DNA from 2 places in the Mixta hanseatica genome. Region 1 is predicted to be linked to the other one. Evidence: predicted binding sites of a transcription regulator. Region 1 holds the regulator's gene; the other holds the start of a gene.
The links. The regulator PurR, encoded in region 1, represses purine synthesis genes. The targets are predictions, from matches to a motif close to CANGCAAACGTTTGCNTG.

Region 1 (8,716 bases):
CGCGCTTCTGTCAGGTACTTCTGCACGTATACACCTTTTTAGTTTTAAGAGATGAATAAATAACGCCCGGAGGACAGGATAATAAAGAATAGATAATGATGCACAACGCTGGTGCAGAATCATAACGACATCATACGATGAAGGAAACCGCATTTTATGGCACCCGGACGGCGCTTTTCGCCCCTTTGCCAACCTGCTCTGTGCTGGAGAGTATGGTAATATCAACAAAAACTGACCGAGGCCAATCTATGTTTACCGGAATTGTGCAGGGCACCGCAGAGCTGGTTGCCATTGAAGAAAAACCTAACTTTCGTACGCATATTGTGAAAATGCCGCCGGCATTATTACCCGGCCTGGAACTGGGCGCTTCGGTAGCGCATAATGGCTGCTGTCTGACCGTGACGGAAATTAATGGCGATCGGGTTAGCTTTGATCTGGTAAAAGAGACATTGCGCATTACTAACCTGGGCGATCTGCAGCTGGGCGACGTGGTAAATATTGAGCGTGCGGCGAAGTTCAGCGACGAAATTGGCGGTCATTTGATGTCCGGCCATATTATGACCACCGCTGAAATCAGCAAAATTATTAATGCCGAAAATAACCGTGAGATCTGGTTTAAACCGCAGGACAGCTCGCTGCTGAAATATATCCTGCATAAAGGCTTTATCGGGATCGATGGCATCAGCCTGACGGTGGGCGACGTGACCAAAACGAAATTTTGCGTGCATCTTATCCCCGAGACGCTGATGCGTACCACGCTGGGCGCCAAAAAACTGGGGCAACGGGTAAACATCGAAATCGATCCGCATACTCAGGCGATCGTGGATACGGTTGAACGCGTGCTGGCTCAGCGTGAAGCGGCGCTGGCGGCCACGCTGCAAAATAACACCGCAGAGTAAGTAATAAAAAACAGGCAACCGTGAGGTTGCCTGTTTTTTAAGTGCGCCGCAGGATATTAATGCGGTACGCGCAAGCCGCCTTCAACGCCGCGGCTGAATACCACCTGCCACAGTTGAATATCACGCGCGCGAAACGCGCCGGCGCAGGCGTTCAAATAATAGGTGAACATCCGTTTAAAGCGTTCGCCATACTCCTCAGCCAACTGCGGCCAGGCCTGCAGAAAACGTTCGTGCCATGCCATCAGCGTCGTATCATAATCGGCGCCAAAGTTATGCCAGTCTTCCATAATAAAATGCGGCTCGCTGGCTTCGGCAATATGACGTACCGACGGCAAACAGCCGTTGGGGAAGATATATTTATCAATCCACGGGTCAACGTTCATATCGGTTTTAATCGCGCCGATAGTATGCAGCAGGAACAGGCCGTCCGGCTTAAGGTTACGATCGACCACGTTAAAATAGGTCGCGTAATTTTTAGGGCCGACATGCTCGAACATGCCTACGGAAACGATGCGGTCGTACTGATTATTCAGATCGCGATAATCCTGCAGTAGAATATTGACATCAAGCCCTTCGCAGCGCTGCTGCGCCATTTTCTGCTGTTCGGCGGAGATGGTTACCCCATCGACCGTTACGCCATAGTGGCGCGCGGCAAACTCCGCCAGTCCGCCCCAGCCGCAGCCGATATCAAGCAGCTTAAGCCCCGGTTTCAACTGAAGCTTTTCGCAGATCATTTTTAGCTTCGCCTGCTGCGCCTCTTCCAGCGTTTGGGCTGTTTTCCAGTAGCCGCAAGAGTATTGCATAAAGGGATCGAGCATTAGCGAAAAAAGGTCGTTGCCTAAATCGTAGTGCTCCTTGCCAACCATCCACGCGCGTTTTTTCGACTGTAAATTAGTCAGTCGCGCTGCGGCAATACGTAACGTATCTTTGAAATGATGAGGGAGCTGTTGATCCAACTTGTGCTTTAGCACGCGATGAAAAAACATATCAAGGCGTTCACATTCCCACCAGGTGTCCATATAACTTTCGCCCAGGCCGAGGGATCCCTCCTGTAAAACGCGTTTAAAAAAGTCAGGATTTTTTACCTGAATATCCCAGGGGCGCTGACCATTGATCTCAATATCCGCCATTTCCAACATTTCATGGGCGATACGATACCAATGGTTTTCCTCCAGGTTCACTTCTTCTATGCACGATGAACTCATAGCTTCTCCATCACCTGTGTGATACGAACCTGAGAAACAGAATAGTCAATTTCTCAGGATTGTGAGAAATCTCACGGAAGACCGTGTGCCAGATATCCGACGTTAAGCAGAGGATTGAAACTGAATGAAAGCCCTGACCAGTACGCTGCCGCCTGAAAGGCGCTGGCTGGCCGGGGAAAAAGCACGTTAATTATTATAAGTGACTGCCTTGCAAGGAGTATATTCTCCCGCAAGGCATTATACAATGGCTAATAGTTAGTGCGCTAAGCATGCCGACAGCGGCGGATGCTTAATTGGAAAGGGAAGACGGCGGGCTGTTTTTCGTTTCCGCTGTGCGGTCGTGGGCTACATGCTGCAAGGCATAACCCAGCGCCACCAGGATAATCGTCGACACCATTACCGAGCTGGTGGTCAGTAAAGGCTGGGTCAGCCAGGAGGAGACGGCGAGGCTGGCGAAAAAGCACAGGCCCAGCTGCAAACAGTTCTGCAGCGCCGCAGCCTTACCAGTGTCATCCGGGAAGGGCAGCAGGGCGTTAGCCACCACGATGGGATAAATCGCGCCGTTTGCCAGCGCCATGCCGCAAAACGGGATCAGCAGGCCCCAGAGCGTAACATGGTCGCTTATCGAAACCATAAATAGTGCGGTCACGCTTAGCGCATAAAAAATCAGCAGGAACGGCAGCAGGCTGCGGCCGCTATGACGCTGAAGCGCAGAGCGACAGCCAAAGCCGCCGACCAGAAACGCCACGGTTTGCGGTAGATAGCTCAGACCGATATCAGCCGGACTCAGGCCCAGATCGTGCAGGATAAACGGCGAACCGGTTAGCCAGGCGAAAAAGCTGGCTGAGCAGGCGGCGTAAATCAGCACGTTGCCACTGTAGATACGTGACGCCAGCAGACGGAAAAAGCCGCTGCGTTGAGCGGTGGCTGCAGAGGCGGGTGCAGTTTTTTTCAGCTTCGCCGTTGCAAACAGCAGCGGCAGCGTGACCAGCAACAGCGCCAGAAAAATCGCACGCCATGAAAAATGACTGAGCAGCCAGGCACCTAACAGCGGCGCCAGCGCCGGCGACAGGGCCACTAGCGGCATGATGGTGGCAAAAACGCGATTAGCCTGCGCGCCGCGATAGCGATCGACCACCAGCGCCTGCCAGCTTACCGCCGCCGCACAGACGCCTACCGCTTGAATAAAGCGCAGGGTTAACATCTGCCAGGTGGCATTCGCCCACAGCATGCCCGCGCAGCCCAGTGCAAACAGCACGAGGCCCAACAGCAGTATCGGTCGGCGACCATAGCGATCGGAAAGCGGCCCCCACAGCAGCTGGGCGCAGGCGAAGCCGCCTAAAAATACGGTCAGGCTGGCGCTGATAATCCCAGCGGAAGTCGCAAAACTTTCCTGCATGGCGGTAAACGCCGGCAGATACATATCGGTGGCCAGAAAACCCAGCGTGCTGAGCAGGGCCAGATAGAGCATAAATCCTTTTGAACCAGGCATCTCTTTCTCGTTTATAAGCAGGTGAACAGACGGCGCGAGGGTAAAGGATGTTTTTCTCAATGTGAAACGCTAAAATTTGCCGCTTGATATCAAAATTTTTGCAGGCAAAAAATGTGGTCTGAATATGCACTGGAAGTGGTTGATGCCGTGGCGCGTAACGGCAGCTTTTCTGCTGCCGCGGAAGAGCTGCACCGCGTACCCTCAGCCATCAGCTATACGGTGCGTCAGCTGGAATCCTGGCTGGCGGTGCCGCTTTTTGAACGGCGGCATCGCGATGTGGTGCTGACCGAGGCAGGAGAGCTTTTTATTCGCGAAGGACGCGCTGTTATCAAAAAAATGCTAGCCACGCGGCGACAGTGTCAACAGGTGGCGAACGGCTGGCGCGGGCAGTTAAGCATTGCGGTGGATCGTATCGTTAAACCGCAGCGTACCCGCCAGCTGGTGCTCGATTTTTACCGGCACTTTCCGGATATGGAGCTGTTGATTACGCCGGAAGTGTTTAACGGCGTCTGGGATGCGCTGGCCGACGGACGGGTGGATGTGGCGATTGGCGCAACCCAGGCGATCCCGGTGGGCGGGCGCTTCGCCTTCCGCGATATGGGGGCGCTCAACTGGCGCTGCGTGGTCAGCGTTAATCATCCGTTAGCCGGCATAACGACCCAGCTGCAGGATGATGATATTCGTCCCTGGCCGTCGCTGGTGCTGGAAGATACCTCGCGCGCGCTGCCGCGACGTACCACCTGGACGCTGGATAATCAGCGCCGGCTGGTGGTGCCCGACTGGGAAAGCGCCTTTGATTGCCTGCGCGCCGGGCTGTGCGTGGGGATGGTGCCCGGCCACTTTGCCGCGCCGCTGCTGCAAGCCCGGCAGCTAACGGAGCTGACCTTACCGCAGCCTTTCCCGGATAGCTTCTGTTGCGTGAGCTGGTCAGAGCAAAGTAATTCACCCGCGCTGCGCTGGCTACTGGACTATCTTGGCGATACGGAAACCATCAATCGGGAATGGCTGCGTGAGGAGTAGCAGGCTCAGGAAGCGGTTTTCCTGAGCCTCAGGCATTAACGGCGGTAGTCGCGGAACGGACCGTCAGCAACGGAGCGGCGTTCAATCAGCGTAGGATGCACTTCAATGGTCTGCGGTTCTTCGCGTTTGCTGGTAATACGGTCCAGCAGCATATCGAAAGCGGTTTCGCCCAGCTGCTCTTTTGGCTGATGTACCGTGGTCAGCGCTGGGGTGAAATAGCGCGCGTTGCGCACGTTATCGTAGCCGATAACGGAGATATCCTGCGGCACGCGCAGCCCCATCTCATCCGCAGCGCAAATCGCGCCCATCGCCATAATATCACCGCCGCAGAAAACAGCGGTAGGGCGCTGCTTTTGCGCCAGGATTTGCTGCATGGCGCGATAGCCCGATTCCGGTTCAAAGTCGCCCTGCACGATCCACTCATCACGTACCGGGATGTTGGCTTCATTCAACGCTTTTACGAAACCTGCAAAACGTCCGCTGCCGGTGTTGCGCTCCATCTGGCCGGGGATCGCGCCGATGTCGCGGTGGCCGCGCTCGATCAAATAGCGCCCGGCCAGATAGCCGCCTTCAAACGCGTTATCCAGCACGGTATCGGTAAAATCGCCGCGGGATTCGCCCCAGTCCATCACCACCATAGGGATATTGCGGTTCTCCTCAAGCATCTTCAGCAGTGCTTCAGGATACTCAGAACACATTACCAGCAGGCCATCCACGCGCTTCTGCGCCATCATGGAGAGGTAAGCCTGCTGTTTCTGTAAATCGTTGTGGGCATTGCCCAAAATCAGGGTATAGCCGCGAGCGAAACAGCGCGTTTCCACCGCTTCTATAATCTCAGCGAAATAGGGCGCTTCGCTGGAAGTCGCCAGCAGACCAATCGATTTGGTATGGTTAACCTTCAGGCTGCGCGCAACGGCACTGGGCGAATAGTGTAATTCTTTGATGGCTGCCCAGACGGCCTCTCGGGTCTCTTCCGCGACAAAACGCGTTTTATTGATGACGTGCGATACCGTAGTAGTGGAAACGCCGGCACGCTTTGCGACATCTTTGATTGTTGCCATTAAAAAGATACTCCTGCGCCTGACGTAATAGTCTGATCAGGCTAATGTTAATCGTTTGCGTCCGCATGGCGTTATTCAGCACGCATAAAGGTGAAATTGGCGGGCTGAGGTACGTCTGATAGGCGGGACGTCTTTAAAATAAGGGTTGGCAACGGTGGTTTTTTGTCGTTGCGCAACGCAAGGCGGGGATTCTATCAAGGTGGCGCAAAGAAAACGAGATTTTTACCAGGGAGTATGGGAAAATCTATACCGTTATTTTTTGTGTGGTTAAAGGAGAGGGTGAATGAGCACCGATTTAAAACTATCAATAGGCACCACGGTTGCGGCATTGCTGATGATTATTGCATTTAGCTTCACTGCCGTAATGCACTGATCGCAGCACGAAGGATAAAAAAAGCCTGTCACTAAGACAGGCTTTTTTGTTGCGCAACAGCGTTAGCGAATGGTGCGCGGCGTCATCACGCGGCGCGCGCCAACATAGTGCCGCTGCCAGTAATCATCGCTAAGCTGGCTAATCTGGATATCTTTACCGGTTCGCGGTGACTGAATAAAGCGGCCGTTACCCAGATAGACGCCCACGTGATCGGCCGCGCCGCGGTTATTGATGCGGAAGAAGACCAGATCGCCTTTCTCCAGCGCCTCACGGTTAATCGGAGCCGCATCACGCAGGTGATACATCTCATTGGCGGTACGCGGGATCTTAAATTTCACTACATCTTTATAGGCGTACCAGACCAGACCGCTGCAGTCGAAACCGGTATGAGGCGAGGTGCCTCCCCACAGATAAGGCTTACCTAGCTGACTCATCAGTTTGTTCATCGCCGTTTCACGCGCTTTTTGATAGCGTTCACGGTGCGCCTTACTCATTTCCAGCGGCCCGCGCTTTGCGAGCGCCGTCGAATTTTTGTCGCCGCGCTGACGACCATAGCGTTGTTTGCTCTTTTTAAGGCTGCTTTTTTTCACGCTGGCGGTTTTGGTTGCGGCGCGACTTTTTTTTGTGCTGGCGGCGGTTACCACCGCAGGCTTGCTTTTTTTCTTCAGCTTGTTTTTTTCAACGCTGGCCGGACGCGCCTTTTTACTGGCCGTTTTCACCGGCCGACGCTTACGACGATCGTCGTCGCGGGCGATTTTTTTATCAACTTTATGCTGGCTGGCCTTAACCGGCGCCTGCGGCGATGCCTGGGCAACGTTAAAAAAGAGTTGGGCAACGGTCAGCATAAAAAGCGTAATCAATAAACGCATGGTGTGGTTACACTCAAAGCGCAGTGATAGCGCAAGGTTAATCTTATTTCTGCCATAGCGGCAGACTCCTGGTGGCCAATTCTAATCGAACTTATTGCGAAAAGATAAAGCCTTTTTTAGTGAAATAAACTTTAAGTGCATACAGATGTAAAAATAAGCATAAACAGGCTTTTATCTCAGCAATGTTATGACCAGTTATTAATCGCCGCCGCAGAAATGCCCCAGACGGTGGTTATTTTGGCCGCGCAACCCGGTACAATAACCTGCGTTATTTAACCTTACAGAAAATGTCGTTTTCAGCAACCCGCTACAGTCGCTACAATCAATAGACACGAAGCATGCTATTTAAGGAAGGCAATTATGAGTACTGTTGAAAAAATTCAGCGCCAGATCGCAGAAAACCCGATTCTGCTCTATATGAAAGGCTCGCCGAAGTTACCAAGCTGCGGCTTTTCTGCGCAAACGGTTCAGGCTCTTTCTGCCTGCGGCGAACGCTTCGCCTATGTCGATATCCTGCAGAACCCCGATATTCGTGCTGAACTGCCGAAATATGCTAACTGGCCGACCTTCCCGCAGCTGTGGGTAGATGGCGAACTGGTTGGCGGCTGCGATATCGTAATCGAAATGTTCCAGCGCGGCGAACTGCAAACGCTGATTAAAGAAACTGCAGAAAAATATAAAGAAGCGGAATAAGTCCTTATCCCGTTTATGACAGCAAAGGGCGCTTCGGGCGCCCTTTTTTATTTTATGCTGACCGGCTATTCGCCCTCGGCGATCTGCGCGTCGACAGGCTGCTCTTCAGCCACCGGCAGCGGCGGCCAGCCGCCCAGCCGTTTCCAGCGGTTAACCAGCTCGCAGAATAGTTCTGCGGTACGCTCGGTATCGTACAGCGCCGAGTGGGCCTGGCTGGCGTCAAAGGCGATGCCCGCCGCCTTACAGGCTTTCGCCAGCACCGTCTGGCCAAGGACCAGCCCGCTCAGGGCTGCGGTATCAAAGGTGGCGAACGGATGGAAAGGGTTACGCTTTAGCGCGGCGCGCTCGGCGGCGGCCATCATAAAGCTGTGATCAAAGTTGGCGTTATGCGCGACAACAATGGCGCGGTTGCAGCCCTGATCTTTTATACCTTTGCGCACCTGCTTAAAAATAGCGTGCAGCGCATCATATTCATTGACCGCGCCGCGCAGCGGATTTGCAGGATCGATACCATTGAACGCCAGCGCTTCCGGATGCAGAATCGCGCCCTCAAAAGGCTCCACGTGAAAATGCAGCGTCTGGTCGAGCTGTAACCAGCCATCTTCATCCATTTTCAACGTAACGGCGGCAATTTCCAGCAGTGCATCGGTTTTGGCATTAAATCCGGCGCTTTCAATATCAATCACCACCGGATAAAACCCGCGGAAGCGGTCAGATAATGCGTTCAGTTGTTTCGATTCAGACATCAGGATCTCATTGGCGAAAAAATGCAGCGCGCATTATGGCAAATTTCGCCAGGGGTTGCAGCAGCGGGAAAAAAGAAGGGCGCCAGCAGACGCCCTGAAAACTTAGTTGCCAAGGCCGTGGCCGGCGTGGGCGTTTTCAATCAGTTCGATTTTATAACCGTCCGGATCTTCCACAAAGGCGATAATGGTGTTGCCGCCTTTAACCGGGCCAGCCTCACGGGTCACCTTGCCGCCCGCCTGACGAATTCTTTCACAGGTCGCGGCGACATCATCAACGCCCAGCGCGATGTGACCATAGGCGTTGCCCAGGTCATACTGATCAACGCCCCAGTTATAGGTCAGCTCAATCACTGCGCCT
Region 2 (8,716 bases), 2.1 Mb from region 1:
CACCGAGCCCACCATGCCATTCGCTGGCGCACGCAGCACCACCGATCGCCGTGATTCGTTTTCAGCCACGGATTGATCGATTTCAGACAGTCGGCGCTCAATCTCGTTTTGTTTATTTCGTGCATTCATCGGCAGTTCGCGCAGCTGCTGGCGCATTTGGGCCAGCTGCTGCTGCATATCCAACTGCAGGCGGGCAATATCCTGTAGACGTGTTTCAGCATCGATAACCGCCGCTTCCTGCTGCTCGACCTGGCTATTTGAGGCGTAGCCCTGCTGGCGCATCAAGGTGATTTTTTCCTGTTGCCCGCGCGCCAGCCGGGCCTGGCGGGACCGCTGTTGCTGCTGAAGACCCAGCTGCGTCAGCTGGGCGCTTAACAGCCGTTCGCGCTCTTTAAGCCCTTTCATCTCCTCGGCAAACAATTTTTCCTGATTGTCTAAATCAGCTTTCAGGCGAGCACGTTGAATATCCAACTGCTGCGCCACTTTTTCACGCGTGAGCCCCAGCGCGGTATAAACCTCCGAAGAGATGGTGGCGATCGCCTCACCCTTTTTCACGCTCTGACCTTCTTCTACGGTAATATCCACCACGGTGCCCGTGGTGATGGCCGCGATATTCATGATTCCTTTCGCCGGCAACAGCTGCCCCGATGCGGTTTCGCGCTTGGTATAACTACCAAAAATAAAGAAAGCGGCTATTGCCAGAGTCATTACCCCCACGAAAGAAACGATTAACCAGCGCCAGGGCGGGCAATATAAAGCCACGGTGCCAATCATGGTGGTTTTATTCGCCTCCAGCGCTTCCTGACGAAATAATGATTCACTCATTCAATTAACGTCCTTGTTTAATTAATGATGGTTTTATTATTTGCAGCACAGCGGTAATCATCCAGCTTCGAATAATCCAGCTCGCCTAATTCCAGGGATAATTTCAGTCTGGCGTTTAGATAGTCATATTGCACTTTCGCCAGGGTTTGCAGAGTTTTGTAATATTCTTGCTCCGCATTTAACTCATCAATAATGGTCCTTAACCCTACTTTTCTCCCATAGGCGGTTGAGCTCGCTTTATTCCTGGCCGAGGCTAACGCTTTCTTTTCCGCCAGGTACTGGCTCCGGCCATTTTTTAATTTAAGCCAGGCGGATTGCGTTTCCTGGCGCGCCTTACGGCGCGCATCCTCCAGCAAATCTTTTCCCTGTTCACGTCGTCGAACGGCTTCTATTGACTGAGAGATATATGAGCCGCCGGCAAATAAAGGCAGGGAAACGTTAATGCCAATGCTGCTGGAACGCGTTTTTGAGGTGGTGCCAAGTGCAATATCGCGCAGATTGGTTTTCTCCGCCTTACTCCAGTTGGTGCCGTAACCCGCCTGTAGCGTTACAACCGGCAAATGCGCGCCATGCGCGGCAATCAGGTCAGCTTTACTTTGCTCCAGTTGAAAAAGCGCGGCGCGCACCTGGAGATTATTTTTCACGGCCTGCTGCTGTAAGGCTTTAAAATTATCGGAAACGGGCAAGCCCATTACGCATCCCATCATAACCGGCTGGATTTCATCAGGATTGCGTCCGGTCAGGCGAGAGAAAATCATCCCGGCCTCCTCCAGATCGTTTTTGGCGGCAATTTCCTCCGCAATGGCCCGATCGTAGTTGGCCTGCGCCTCGTCCCGTTCAAGCCGCGTACCTTCACCCACCTGGAGGGCAACCTGCGTTTGACTCAGTTGTTTACCATAGGCGGATTTCGCATTGCGCGCGCTGGCCAGTACATCTCGTTGATAGATGACATGGAAATAAGCTTCCGCAACGCGGGTGATAAGGGTTTGCTCCGCCAGCATCAGCGTAACGTCAGCATAGTTAGCGATAGCGTCGCCGCGCTTCCATGCCGCATATTTCGCGATATCGAATAGGGGCTGCGTAAGGTTAAGGCTGTAATTATGACGCGTGACGCCCACCGCATAGGGCGCTTTAGGCTGATCCTGCTTACTATAGGATCCTTCTATGCTCACAACCGGTAACAGGCTGGCGAAACCCTGCAGACTTTTTTGGCTATCCGCCCGCTGCGCATTGCGTGCAGCAGCGATTTCACTGTCATATACGCTGGCTGCCAATACGGCTTCCTGTAACGTCAGGCTATACCCGCTCCCTGGGGCAATAGTTAACACGGAAAAAAACGCCGCTATAACGGCATTAACTTTTCTGGAGCGCATTACTAAAATCCTTTTTTAATAAGCAACGAGAAAAAATCAGATAATATTATTTATACAGGCGTACTGTATCAGCTCACTGTTGGAATTAACGTTTAGCTTTTTCATCGCATTATATTTTTGCGTGGCGACGGTACTTACCGCACGGTTTTGCTTTTTAGCAATGCTGGACAGAGAAAACCCCATCGAATAAAGCTGAATAATTTCCCACTCTTTTGCCGTTAGCCGCCTAGATTTTTCAATATCGCTTTCAATAATGGATTTTACCTGCTTAGAAAGCCAGGTCGCGCTGTGCTTTTTAACAAAGACCTCGCATAATGCTTTTTTTATTTCACTTACGGCATCATATTTACTGACAATAGCATCAACTCCGTAGTTAACCGCTTTCTTTAGAATAGGGACATTATTAAACTCGGTATACAGAATGATTTTTGCGCGTGGGAAACGCTGTTTTATCGCTCTGATTTTTGCCACGCCATACAGCTGGCCGCTATCGCTATAGCTGGAAAGATCGGTGATTATCGCATCAGGCTGCATCCGATCTGCCTGTCGAAGCAACTGCTCTTCATTTAATACGATGTCGGCTATGATATGACAACCTAACTCTTGCTTAAGATAATGACAAAGGAAACAGTGAACGGCAGGGTACTTATCGGAGATGGCCAGGTTAATTTGCAACATGTGATATATCCCTCATATTTTTACCCAGCTACAGCGGGCTCCTGTTGTTTACTCTAATACAGAGTATAAACAGGGACACTATATGAATTTATTAATGTCTTCTTGCTCATTTATTTTCAATCAGTTCCAATGGCCCCCTGATTATTCACAAGATGCGTTTATGGTAAAGGTTAAAATGAAAATGAGTAAATGAAAGATAAAAAATCTAATATTAATTATTAATATTACCGGCAAAGCACAGCGCCAAACCTGACAAGCCATAAATAAATCCTCTTGGTCAATAAGCGTGCCAGCCGCTAACATTTTTTCTACTTGTAAACGGACAGTCAGGAGATCGGCATGGCAGTTCCTCTGGATCATCAGGCGCTGGATATCTTATTTACCACGGCCAGAACCCACAGCCATTGGCAGGACAAAGCGATCGATTCAGTATTATTGCAGCAGCTTTATCAGCTGGTTAGCCTGGCTCCAACTTCGGCTAACGCTTCACCGGGGCGCTTTGTTTTTATTACCAGCGCGGCGGGCAAAGAAAAACTGAAACCGACCCTCTCCAGCGGTAATGTAGAAAAAACCCTGTCAGCGCCGGTGACGGTGATCGTGGCCTCTGATGGAGAGTTTTATGAGCGATTGCCGCAGCTTTTTCCCTGGGCTGACGCCCGTAGCTGGTTTACCAGCAGCCCGGCGCTGGCCGAAGAGACCGCTTTTCGTAACAGCAGCTTACAGGCGGGCTATTTAATTTTGGCGGCACGTGCGCTGGGCCTGGATGCGGGACCGATGTCGGGATTTGATGCAGAAAAGGTCAACGCGCTATTTTTTGCCGAGAGTAACTGGAAAGCTAATATGCTGATCAATCTGGGCTACGGTGAAGCCAGTAAACTACACCCGCGTCTGCCTCGTCTGACGTTTAATGAAGCCTGCCGTTTTGCCTGAAGCCTTTTCCGAGGTCTGCGGGCTGCCCTGCGGACTTTTTCCTTGCGCTATTTTAAACCTATTCCGAAAAGCGCCGCGCAGCAAGTAAAGCCGGGTGCAAAAGGCTCGGAAAATTCTTACAATGCAATTGATGATTATCCGACCATTTTCACGGAGCGACAGATGGCAAGTCATTTTGTACGCTGGACGCTTGCTCAAAACCGGGCAGACGTACAGCGTATCCCGGCTGATATAGTGGAAAAAGCCCGATTGCTGAGCGAGAAGCGCCGTAGCCGTTATCTGGCCGCGCGAATGCTACTGGCTGAGCTTATGCTGCGTATTTACGGCATGTCCCAGCTTCCCGCCTTAACCACCACCCCCAACGGCCGTCCCTGTTTTATCGATCCCGACCTTCCCGATTTCAGCATCGCCTACGCCGGCAATATGGTTGGCGTGCTGCTGGCTGAAGAACAGAGCCGGGCCGGACTGGATATGGAGATAGTACGGGCGCATAGTCGCCAAACGCTGGAGCATCATCTGCAATATCTCTCTTCTGGCGAAAAAGCGTGGATTAACGCGCAGCAGGACCCGTTGGAAGCGATAACGCAAATCTGGACGTTGCGGCAAAGCGTACTCAAGCTAACCGGGGAAAATAATGACTGCGGCGGTTCTCTGCGTCTACACCCTGCTTCTGGCCGTTTGCGCTCGCATACTTTCCCTGATGTGCAGGCGGTATGCGATGTTGAACCCCTGCTTATCTGGTCTTGTGCGCTGTCGCCAGCCACCAGCCGTTTACGTTTATGGGAAATTGATGAGCAGCACAACTGGAATACGTTGAGGGATATTGAACTGAATAAAGCGAATATGGGACCGCAGACGTTAAGGCTTACCAGTATGCCAGCAGAAAGGCAGCTGCAGCCGCAGGCCGCAGGCCGCAGGCCGCAGGCCGCAGGCCGCAGGCCGCAGCGCCCTCTAATTAATGTGAATCAACAAAAGCGATTTTTAGCACAAACAGCAGCGCTACCACCACTACGCAGGGATTGATTTCGCGCCAGCGACCGGTTCCTGCTTTCATTACACACCAGGAAATAAAGCCCAGCGCGATGCCTTCAGTGATGGAAAAGCTGAACGGCATCATGGCTGCGGTCACAAAAGCGGGAACCGCCTCGGTCAAATCGTCCCACTTTACGCGCGCCAGGCTTGATGTCATCAGTACGCCGACATAAATCAACGCGCCAGCGGCCGCGTAGCCCGGCACCATCGACGCCAGCGGCGACAGGAACATCACCAGCAAGAACAGTATTCCGGTAACCACCGCCATCAGCCCGGTACGTCCACCAATAGAGACGCCTGAAGAGCTTTCAATATAGGCCGTTACGGAAGAGGTGCCGATAGCCGCACCGGCCACCGAGCTTACGCTATCTACCAACAGCGCCTGCTTCATACGCGGGAATTTACCCTCTTTATCCGCCAGCCCGGCTTTATCCGTCACGCCAATCAGGGTTCCGGAAGAGTCAAACAGGTTAACCAGCATAAAAGAGAAAATCACGCCGGCCATATTGAGCGTAAACGCACCGCCCAGATCAACCTGACCAATCACCGAGTTAATCGCCGGCGGTGCAGAGAAGATGCCGTTGTATTTCACATCGCCCAGCAGCAGACCGGCCAGCGTGGTAATCACTATCGAGATCAGCACCGCGGCATGAATGTTGCGTGACGCCAGTACAGCGATAATAAAAAAGCCCAGCGCCCCCAGCAGAACGCTATGCGAGGATAGGTCGCCAACCGTGACCAGCGTGGCCTCATTCGCTACGATAATACCGGCGTTTTTCAGCCCCATCATCGCGATAAACAGCCCGATCCCGGCGGTAATGCCGGTACGCAGCGCCAGAGGAATATTGGCGATCATCCAGTAACGTATGCGGAAAAGCGTGAGCAATAACAGGCCCGTTGCGCCCCAGAAAATGGCCCCCATGCCGACCTGCCACGAATAGCCCATCGCGCCAACCACCACAAAGGCGAAAAAGGCATTCAGGCCCATCGCAGGCGCCAGCGCGACAGGCAGGTTAGCAAAGACTCCCATCAGTATGCTGCCCAACGCAGCGATCAAACAGGTCGTCACAAATACCGCCTGGGTATCCATGCCCGCCGCGCCGAGGATTTGCGGGTTTACAAAAACGATATAAACCATCGTTAAAAAAGTGGTAAAACCGGCAATCACTTCGGTACGCACCGTAGTGCCATGTTCCTGCAGCCGGAACAGGCGCTGTAGTAAGCCTTGTTTAGTCATTTGTTACATCCGAACGGGAAAAGAGGTCGCCGCGTATGCTAGCGATTTTGGCGCAACAGTACACTGATTTTTCGCAAACGGTTGCGGTTTCCTGCGTGCGGCAGGGTCGCATTTTATGCTCAGTCGGGTAAAGTGAACTTTTCCCCTGGTAAGGATGAGGCAGGATGACGATTGAGTGTCTGTTTTTCGACTGTGATGGGACGCTGGTGGACAGCGAATTACTCTGTACCCAGGCGTATGTTTCTACTTTTTCCCGCTACGGCGTGCATCTGCCATTACAGGAGATGTTTGAAAAATATAAGGGTGTCAAACTCTACGATATTATTGCCGATGTTCAACAGCAGCATCCGCTGGATGTAGCAGTAGAAACCTTTGAGCAAGCGTATCGCGCGGAGGTGGCCCGCCTGTTTGAGGCGCAGCTTCAGCCGATCCCCGGTGCCGGCGATCTGTTAGCGCAGATTTCAGTACCGGCGTGCGTGGTCTCCAACGGCACGGTTAAAAAGATGCAGCACTCGTTGGGGCTGACCGGCCTGCTGCCTTTCTTTGGCGATCGCCTGTACAGCGGCTACGATATTGGTCACTGGAAGCCGGACCCGCAGTTGATGTTTCATGCGGCTGAGCAAATGCAGGTGCCGATTGAACATTGCCTGCTGGTTGATGATTCGGAAGCGGGCGCGCGGGCTGGCATCGCGGCGGGCATTCCGGTTTTTTACTATTGCGCCGATGCGCATAATCCCCCGCTCGACCACCCACTGGTAACGACGTTTAACGATTTGGCGCAGCTGCCTGCGATGTGGCGCACACGCGGCTGGCATCTTACCCGCTAAAGCCCGGTCCGTTCATAGAAACGCCTCAACCCTGCTGCCAGCGTTGAGGCGACTGTTTCGTCACAAACGTTTATTTTTCAATCCACGCCTGCTGCCAGTGTGAGCCGATGCCAGGCTCAAATTGCGTCGCGCTGCTCGACCACTGTGAGCAATAGCCTGAATACGGGAAAGGTTTACATTGATAAACCTTACCGTTTTTAGGCTGTAATACCCGCGTACCGGATTTGTAGCTTGATTTGTTATGGGGGAACGTTTCGTCGTACTTCACGGTATCCGCCGCGGGCTTCTCCGCTTCCGGGGTAGCGGACTGCAGCGTAAACTGCTGCGGCTTCGCCTGGATTAGCTCGCCCTGCTCGTTGGTGGCGATAAGGCTGAGTGTGTAAGTTTCATCTGCTGTAACTTGGTCCAAATCAAAGGAAATAGGTCCATCGACATTTTCCAACGCGGTTTTGGTATAGCCCTTTACCGTGCCAATGCTGTCGTATACCTTCGCTTCCACCGCCCATTTACCGGCAGTCCAGAGGTTAAATGTCAGGGTCGATTTCCCATTTTGTACCTTGCTGGTGAGTAACTCGCTAATTTCTAACTGTTCGTTAGTATTTGTGGCGCTCTCTTCATAAGAGATCGCAATCGATTGTAGCCTGCGTACCGGATCCAGAGTTTCCGGCGCTGAAGAGATATAGATCTTATTGGCGCCAAAAACCGGTTCAATTTTCCCCTGCGCATCTTTTACCCCAGCGCGAATGCCCCATTTCTCAGCGTCGGCTTTTTCATTCACCGCCGCCGCCAAAGCTTTAGACCAGCGATTTTTATCGGTAAGCTCATCGGTGATGGTTAGCGTGGTGGTAAAAGAGATCAGCTCTGCATCGGCCCGGAAAAAACGAACCTTAACCTTGTCGCCTGCCCGTAGATTTTTACCATACATCTGCCCCTCCAGCATTCTGCCCCAGCTATCGGACGGATCGGCCTGCGTAGGATTATCCCCGGCAAAGACAATATCGGCTATCTGATAGAAACTGTTCGCGGTATCCGCGATTTCCCACACGCTATAAATAGCCTGATAGCCGGTACGCTCAGGCACATCACATTCATGCGCCGTTTCTACCGCGGGTGCCTGGCCATTACCCTCAATCACACAGAAGGGCGTTAACTCAAATGCATCACGGGTCAAAGCCGCGTTAGGATCCCATCCCTGTTTAGTGATGTAGTAACGCCAGTTGGTTGTTTTATGAGGCGCGGTATGATGCCAGACAAAAGTCTGCCGGCCCGCCTTTATAGAGGTTTTAGCCCAGGCGTCGGCGGATTGGCGATTGAGCTGCGAAAAGGATGGAATACCAGCGCTGGCCAGTTCACCATCGTACGGTAACGCAGCGTCTGGAAACCCTGATTTTTGTTCTACGCTCTGCGGCTCCCAGGTGACGTTACCGCACTCCTGATTATTGCCCAGCTTACATTGATAAGCCCTGCTCGGCGGATCCATTAAATAACCATGCCCCCATGCACCGCTTATGGTCATTGCTGATACGGCTAAAGCGATTAATTTTACCTTCATATCTCTACTTCCCTGTAAATAAATCAGGGGGCAGTTATATAGTGATAAGACAAACTATGGGAATGCTTTTCGCTTTAGTTAAGACGAAAGCACTTGATGAATTTAATCTTATTTCTTGGGATATAAGCAGCTGCGTTCATTTAGCACTTCGTATTAACTAAGCAGTGGAAAATACATACTGCAAGGCGCTTACCCGCACAAAATAAAATCTTTAAGACTAATAATAAACAATGCGCTAATGCATGGCTGCCATGAATAAATA

Region 2: the regulator PurR is predicted to act here: its motif matches at 6,146-6,163, upstream of K6958_RS20250 (NCS2 family permease).

Annotation. Positions count from the first base shown of each region.
Region 1 covers NZ_CP082904.1:2,052,700-2,061,415, forward strand. The annotation lists gene K6958_RS09975 (MATE family efflux transporter) at 1-26, opposite strand, end outside; gene K6958_RS09980 (riboflavin synthase subunit alpha) at 249-899, shown strand; gene cfa (cyclopropane fatty acyl phospholipid synthase) at 956-2,104, opposite strand; gene punC (purine nucleoside transporter PunC) at 2,394-3,596, opposite strand; gene punR (DNA-binding transcriptional activator PunR) at 3,708-4,616, shown strand; gene purR (HTH-type transcriptional repressor PurR) at 4,652-5,677, opposite strand; gene cydH (cytochrome bd-I oxidase subunit CydH) at 5,961-6,050, shown strand; gene K6958_RS10010 (C40 family peptidase) at 6,113-6,919, opposite strand; gene K6958_RS10015 (Grx4 family monothiol glutaredoxin) at 7,277-7,612, shown strand; gene rnt (ribonuclease T) at 7,678-8,358, opposite strand; gene gloA (lactoylglutathione lyase) at 8,461-8,716, opposite strand, start outside.
Region 2 covers NZ_CP082904.1:4,277,017-4,285,732, reverse strand. The annotation lists gene K6958_RS20275 (HlyD family secretion protein) at 1-825, opposite strand, end outside; gene K6958_RS20270 (TolC family outer membrane protein) at 843-2,099, opposite strand; gene K6958_RS20265 (LuxR C-terminal-related transcriptional regulator) at 2,235-2,876, opposite strand; gene K6958_RS20260 (malonic semialdehyde reductase) at 3,216-3,806, shown strand; partial or broken gene K6958_RS20255 (4'-phosphopantetheinyl transferase family protein) at 3,969-4,700, shown strand; gene K6958_RS20250 (NCS2 family permease) at 4,762-6,075, opposite strand; gene yieH (6-phosphogluconate phosphatase) at 6,240-6,902, shown strand; gene gbpA (N-acetylglucosamine-binding protein GbpA) at 6,973-8,454, opposite strand.